2 regions of the Streptomyces sp. NPDC096132 genome follow, and region 2 is predicted to be linked to the other one. Evidence: riboswitches for the same ligand, from Rfam matches in the RefSeq annotation. Region 2 holds a riboswitch; the other holds the start of a gene.
What was found. A riboswitch is a leader RNA that binds a small molecule or an ion and turns the genes downstream of it on or off. The one in region 2 is predicted to bind thiamine pyrophosphate.
Positions count from the first base shown of each region.

Region 1: another riboswitch for thiamine pyrophosphate. It lies ahead of thiC (phosphomethylpyrimidine synthase ThiC); the one in region 2 lies ahead of thiO (glycine oxidase ThiO).

Region 1 is NZ_JBIWGA010000014.1:256,907-260,470, reverse strand. It holds gene ACIRF9_RS31085 (YibE/F family protein) at 1-1,005, opposite strand, end outside; TPP riboswitch at 1,311-1,499, shown strand; gene thiC (phosphomethylpyrimidine synthase ThiC) at 1,492-3,294, shown strand; gene ACIRF9_RS31075 (DUF4241 domain-containing protein) at 3,434-3,564, shown strand, end outside.
Region 2 is NZ_JBIWGA010000002.1:442,799-446,362, reverse strand. It holds gene ACIRF9_RS06395 (thiazole synthase) at 1-274, opposite strand, end outside; gene thiS (sulfur carrier protein ThiS) at 280-480, opposite strand; gene thiO (glycine oxidase ThiO) at 477-1,643, opposite strand; TPP riboswitch at 1,641-1,753, opposite strand; gene ACIRF9_RS06380 (hypothetical protein) at 1,809-2,189, shown strand; gene ACIRF9_RS06375 (NAD(P)/FAD-dependent oxidoreductase) at 2,222-3,469, shown strand.

The DNA of each region.
Region 1 (3,564 bases), on a different contig from region 2:
GCTCGACCCCACCACGGCCACGAGCAGCGGGTTCGAGCCCTGCAGGATCGCGGGCAGGATGAAGAAGTTCAGGATCAGGAAGCTGGCGGCGAGGGCCACCAGCGCCATGACGCCCCGCAGCCGTCCGACGATCACGACGGCGACCGCGAAGATGAGCGCCAACACGGCCATCGGGACCCGGCGGTTCACATCGGTGACCGAGTACTGCAGGTCCTTCGGCGCCGAGGGCTCGTAGGCGACCACGACCTTCTCGCCCTCGTGCAACTGCCGTGACTGGTCCGGCTGGACGATCTCGGTGAACGTACGGCCCTTGTCGTCGCCGGTGTCCACGCGGATCGTGGCCTTCTTGCAGGTGCCGTTCCCCTGCTGTTCGGCGGAGGAGCCCTCGGCCGTGGAGGTGCCGCCGGTCGAGGTGCCACCGGAGGCGTTCACCGACTGGCAGCTCACGCTCACCACCTTGGTGACCGTGGCCTGTTGGGTCTGCCGGTCGAAGCCGACCCCGGTGCGCTCGTGCGCCGGGGCACCGCCCGGCCACAGCACCACGAGCCCGACCAGGACCGCCGCGGCGAACGGGATGAGGATGGCCGCGATGACCTTGCGCAGATGCTTGGAGACAGGGGCGGCCGGGCCGTGACTGTGGCTGTGCCCATGCGTATGCCCGTGCCCGCCACCCGAACCGGCGCCCTGCCCGCCCCCGGGGACGTCATGGGGTCCGTGCCCGTGCCCGCCGCGGTGAGCGTCACCGGGTCCGTGCCCGTGCCCGCCGCGGTGAGCGTCACCGGGGCCGTGCCCGTGCCCGTGGCCTCCGCCGTCACCCGGCCCGGCTCCCTGAGAGGGGCCCTGGCCGTAAGCCGCACCGTTGCGCTGCTCGTGGGCCCCGGCGTATCCCTCGTCGAAGTCATGCCCGTGATCCCCGACGTATCCGGAACCGTCGCGGTGCCAGTGACCTCCGCCGTATCCCTCACGCGGGGGAGGCGTGTGACCCCTGCCCGGTCCCGGGCCCATCGGGCCGGGGCCGTATCCGGGACCAGGCTCACGGACCTGACTGGCGCCGAAGTCGCGGTCGTCGCCGTGGCCCTGAGCGGGACCGCTTCGAGGAGCGCTCGCAGGAGCACCCAGAGGACCGTGTCCGAGGCCGCCGCCAGGACCGTTTCCCGGACCGTTTCCGGGGCCGCCACTGGCTCCGGGCCTGCGAGGCGGCTCGGGTGGAGGATACGGGGGCTGGTGTGTCGTGGTCACCGCCCGATCATCGCAAGAACGGCAGAGGCCCACTGTTCACCGCGCCACAAATGACGCTAGCGTGGTGCCACCTTTGCACACGCGGGAGCTCGGAGCACCGGGCTGAGAGGGCGCTGACCTCCGTCTTCGCGATGTTTCACGTGGAACGTCACTGAGCCGAGTGATGTTTCACATGAAACGTCGGCAGACGGTAGCCGCTGCGTCGACCGCCGAACCTGTTACCGGGTAATGCCGGCGTAGGGAGTAGGTCTCATGACCAACAAGGACGCACGCACGCCTGCCTCCATTCAGGACGAAAAGTCCCAGGAGGTCGGGAAGTCCATCGGCTGGCACAAGGGGTACGTCGAGGGCACTCGCCCCGACCTGCGCGTGCCGGTCCGCCAGGTGCACCTCACCAACGGGCAGTCGGTCACGCTGTACGACACCTCCGGCCCGTACACCGATCCGCTCGTCGACACGGACGTACGCAGGGGCCTGGCACCGTTGCGTGAGAACTGGATCATCGCTCGCGGTGACACCGAGGAGTACGCGGGCCGTCCCGTCCGTCCCGAGGACGACGGCATCAAGCACACCTCGCCGAGGGGCGGACTGCGCAATCTCGACGCGGTGTTCCCGGGGCGGCCGCGTCTGCCGCGCCGCGGCCGGGACGGCGGGGCGGTCACCCAGCTCGCGTATGCGCGCCGGGGAGAGATCACGCCCGAGATGGAGTTCGTGGCCCTCAGGGAGAACGTTTCCCCCGAGGTGGTCCGCGAGGAGATCGCGGCGGGCCGCGCGGTGTTGCCGGCCAACGTCAACCACCCGGAGATCGAGCCGATGATCATCGGCAAGAGGTTCCTGGTGAAGGTCAACGCCAACATCGGCAACTCGGCGGTCACGTCCTCCATCGAGGAGGAGGTCGAGAAGATGACCTGGGCGACCCGCTGGGGCGCCGACACGGTCATGGACCTCTCCACCGGCCGCAACATCCACACCACCCGTGAGTGGGTGCTGCGCAACTCCCCCGTCCCCATCGGCACGGTGCCGCTGTACCAGGCCCTGGAGAAGGTCGACGGCAAGGCCGAGGAACTGACCTGGGAGATCTACAAGGACACCGTCATCGAGCAGGCCGAGCAGGGCGTGGACTACATGACGGTCCACGCGGGCGTGCGCCTCCCGTATGTCCCGCTCACCGCGGGCCGCAAGACCGGCATCGTCTCGCGCGGCGGCTCGATCATGGCGGCCTGGTGCCTGGCGCACCACAAGGAGTCGTTCCTGTACGAGAACTTCGAGGAACTCTGCGAGATCCTCGCCGCCTACGACGTCACCTACTCGCTGGGCGACGGCCTGCGGCCCGGCTCGATCGCGGACGCCAACGACGAGGCGCAGTTCGCGGAGTTGCGCACGCTCGGGGAACTCAACACGATCGCCAAGCGTTTCAACGTACAGACCATGATCGAGGGCCCGGGCCATGTCCCGATGCACAAGATCAAGGAGAACATCGACCTTCAGCAGGAGATCTGCGATGAAGCTCCGTTCTATACGCTCGGCCCGCTGACGACGGACGTCGCGCCGGCGTACGACCACATCACCTCCGGCATCGGTGCCGCGATGATCGCATGGTGGGGCACGGCCATGCTCTGCTACGTCACGCCCAAGGAACACCTGGGCCTGCCCAACCGTGACGACGTCAAGACCGGCGTCATCACCTACAAGATCGCCGCCCACGCAGCCGACCTCGCCAAGGGGCACCCCGGTGCACAGGAATGGGACGACGCGCTGTCCGACGCCCGCTTCGAGTTCCGCTGGGAGGACCAGTTCAACCTCGCCCTCGACCCGGACACGGCACGGGAGTTCCATGACGAGACCCTGCCGGCCGAGCCCGCGAAGACCGCTCACTTCTGCTCGATGTGCGGGCCGAAGTTCTGCTCGATGAAGATCAGCCAAAGCATCACAGAGCGGTTCGGTGGTGCGGCGGCCGAGGGGGCGTCTCCCGAGGAGGTCGCGGAGGGGATGCTCCAGAAGTCGAAGGAGTTCGCGGCGAGCGGGAACAGGGTGTATCTGCCGCTCGCGGACTGAGGCTCCGGGCGGTGCCCGCGGTCGACTGATCCGGGTACCGCCTGTCGCACTGCTTTCCATGGCAGCGCCGGTTGTCGTATGCCGCCCTTATGGTTCCTCGAAACAGCAGGAGCATGATCGGTGCAGCTCGGGAGGCGTGATGCGGGATGCTGAGCAGACGGTGAAGGTGTCCTTCGCTGAGGGATGGGATCTGGCCTCCCGGACCGTGGTCCACCCGCTCTCGCCCGCCGCGGCCGAAGCACGGGACCGTGTGGGAAAGCCTTATGTGAT
Region 2 (3,564 bases):
GCGCCTCCCGCGCCAGCCGGGCGGTCAGCACCGCCTCCCCGGCCGTGAAGCACCCCGCCGTGTTCGGCAGCACCCGGATGCCCAGCCGCTCGAGCACCGACAGCACCGAACCCCGGACAGTGGGGTTCACCCGCCGCATCGCGACCGTCGTCAGCTCGGTCCCGGACGCCACCAGCGCCCGCTCCAGCACCTCCAGGCTGGGCGCACCCCCCGTACCCATGATCAGACGGGACGAGAAGGACGTACCCCCGAGGACGAAGGGATCGTCGGCCACGGCGCTCAGCCTCCCTGCACGGCGGTGAGGACTTCCACGCGGTCACCCTCGGAGAGGGCCGTGGCGGACCACTCCGCGCGCGGGACGACCGTCTCGTTCAGCGCGGCGGCCACCCCGGTGGGCGCCGGCGTCAGGGAGCGTACGACGCTGTCGAGGGCCGTACCGGGAGCGACCGCCCGCCGCTCCCCGTTCACCGAGATGTTCATGCGGGCTGCTCCAGGAGGGACGCGGCACCGAAGCGCCGGGGCGTGAAGGGACGGGCCTCGTCGGGAAGTTCACCGGTGGCCAGGGCGTGCGCCAGCGCGTCGCCGGTCACCGGTGTCAGCAGCACCCCGTTGCGGTAGTGCCCGGTGGCCAGCAGCAGCCCGTCCAGCTCCGTCGGCCCGAGCAGCGGCGCGTTGTCGGGGGAGCCCGGCCGCAGTCCCGCGTGCGTCTCCGTCAACGGCAGTTCCGTGATCCCGGGCACCAGCTCGTGGGCGTCGCGCAGCAGCTCGTACACGCCCCCCGCCGTCACCGTCGTGTCCCAGCCCAGCTCCTCGCTCGTCGCGCCCACGACCAGCTCGCCGTTCTCCCGCGGCACCAGGTACACCTGGCTGCCGCGCACGACGGCCCGCACGGTACGGCTCAGGAACGGCCCGTACCCGGGCGGCACCGTCAGCCGCAGCACCTGCCCCTTCACCGGCCGCACCGGGGGCAGCACGTCCTCCGGGACGCCCGCCAGCCGCCCGCTGAGGCTCCCCGCCGCGAGCACCACCTGCCCCGCCCCCAGGGCCGTACCGTCACCCGTCACGACCCCCGCGGCCCGCCGGCCCACGACGGACAGCCGCTCGGCCCAGGCGCGGTGGAAGACCACACCCGCCCGCTCGCAGGCGGCGACGAGCGCGTCGGCCAGCCGCCGGGGGTCGACCTGGTGATCGCCGTCCACCCGCAGCCCGCCCCGTACGCCGGGCGCGAGCATCGGCTCCAGGCGCCGGCACTCCCGTCCGGTGAGCCACTCCGACTCCAGCCCCGACCGCGCCTGCAGCGCGTGCAGGTCCCGCAGATGGGCGCGGTCGTCGGCGTCCAGCGCGACCGCGAGCGTGCCGCACCGGCGATAGCCGAGGTCCAGCCCGGTGACCTCCGTCAGCTCGGCCGCGAAGTCCGGATAACGGCGGGCGGAGGCGAGGTTCAGGCCGAGCAGGGTCTGTTCGCCGTGGTGCAGTTCGGTGACGGCGGCCAGCATCCCGGCCGCCACGCGCGCGGCCCCGCCGCCCGGCTCGGGGTCCACCACCGCCGTGGCGAACCCGCGCTGTGCGGCCCGCCACGCCGTGACGAGCCCGATGATCCCGCCCCCCACGACCAGGACGTCGGATGTACGTGTACGCGACATGGGCGTCCAGCCCCTCCCTTCGCCGGCATGACCCGGATCAGGTTCGTACGGTCGGAGGCCGGCCAGCCTCCCTCTCAGCCCGGTGCGTCCGGGCTCCCGCGAGTGCTCTACGTTGGCCACACCCTAGCCCGTGGTTCCGCGCCTCTGTAAAGGGAGCCTTTCGTCATGCCGCGCTCGCTCGACGGTCTCGTCCTCGCCCCCGTCGCCGACCAGGCCCCGGGTCAGGTCGGCACCCGCACCCGCTTCACCTACCACGAGCGGGACGGCGTGATCTGGGCGGACTACGCGGGCGGCGACGTCGTACGAGGACATCTCGTGGGTACCCGGGAGGGGGACCGGCTCGACTTCCGGTACGTCCAGCTCAAGCACGACGGCACGACGTCCTCGGGGCACTGTGTCTCGACCGTCGTCGAACTGTCTGGGGGTACCTCCCAGGCTTTCGGCTCTGGGGGAGGGCGGGTGCGGCTGGAGGAGACCTGGGCCTGGGAGTCGCAGGAGGGCAGCGGTACGAGCGTTGTGGAGCAGGTCACGGCGCACGACGGCTGACTGACAAATCGTCAGTTGTCTATGGTGATCAGGTGAGTGAGCAGAGGCGGGAACCAGACGGTCGGGCGGGGCGGCGCGTGGTCGTCGTCGGTGCGGGCATGGCCGGGGTGCAGACCGCGGTCGCCCTGCGCGAACAGGGCTTCGACGGCACCGTGACGCTGATCGGCGCCGAGCCCCACCAGCCCTACGACCGGCCCCCGCTCTCCAAGGCCGTCCTGCTCGGCAAGGCCGAGGGCTCCGCCTTCGACGTCGACTTCGAGAGCCTCGGCATCGAACTGCTGCTCGGCCGCGAGGTGCTGGGCCTGCGCCCCGCCGTCCACGAGGTGGACACCGAGGCCGGGCCCGTCCCGTACGACGTCCTCGTCCTCGCCACCGGCGCCGAACCGATCCGGCTGCCGGGCGCCGAGGGCGTGCCCGGCGTCCATCTGCTGCGCACGCTGGACGACGCCGAACGGCTGCGGCCCGTGCTCGCCCGGCAGCACGACATCGTGGTCGTCGGGGCCGGCTGGATCGGCGCCGAGTTCGCCACCGCCGCGCGCGAGGCCGGCTGCGCGGTGACCGTCGTGGAGGCCGCCGACCGGCCCCTCGCCGGCGCCCTGCCGGCCGAGGTCGCCGCCCCGATGGCCTCCTGGTACGCCGACAGCGGCACCGCTTTGCGCACCCACGCGCGCGTGGAGCGTGTCGAGTCCGGCGCGGTCGTCCTCGACGACGGCTCCCGGCTGCCCGCCGGCGCCGTCGTGGTCGGCATCGGCGCCCGCCCCGCCACCGCCTGGCTGGCCGGCTCCGGCGTCGAGCTGGGCGCGCACCGCGAGGTCGTGGCCGACAACCGGCTGCGCACCTCGGTGCCGGACGTGTACGCGGTCGGCGACTGCGCCTCCTTCCCCTCGGGCCGCTACGGCGAACGGCTCCTCGTCCACCACTGGGACAACGCCCTCCAGGGCCCGCGCACGGTCGCCGCGAACATCCTCGGCGCGGCCACGGACGAGCCCCCGGTGGTCTACGACCCGGTGCCGTACTTCTGGTCCGAGCAGTTCGGCCGCTTCGTCCAGTACGCGGGCCACCACGCGGTGGCCGACCGCATGGTGTGGCGCGGCGACCCGACGGGCCCGGCGTGGAGCGTCTGCTGGCTGCGGGAGGACCGTCTGGTGGCTCTACTGGCGGTAGGGCGCCCACGCGATCTCGCCCAGGGCAGGAAGCTGATCGAGACAGCACGCCGCATGGACCCGGAGGCTCTGTCGGACCCGGCCCGCCCCATGAAGAACGCGACCGCGGTTCCCTAGGGGCGCGGGGCTGTGACATGAGCGGCTCCGCCGCGTGGGCGCGACCAGCCCCCACGGCGCCGCACCCGAAGAACGACCCATCGCGGCCCGCCCGG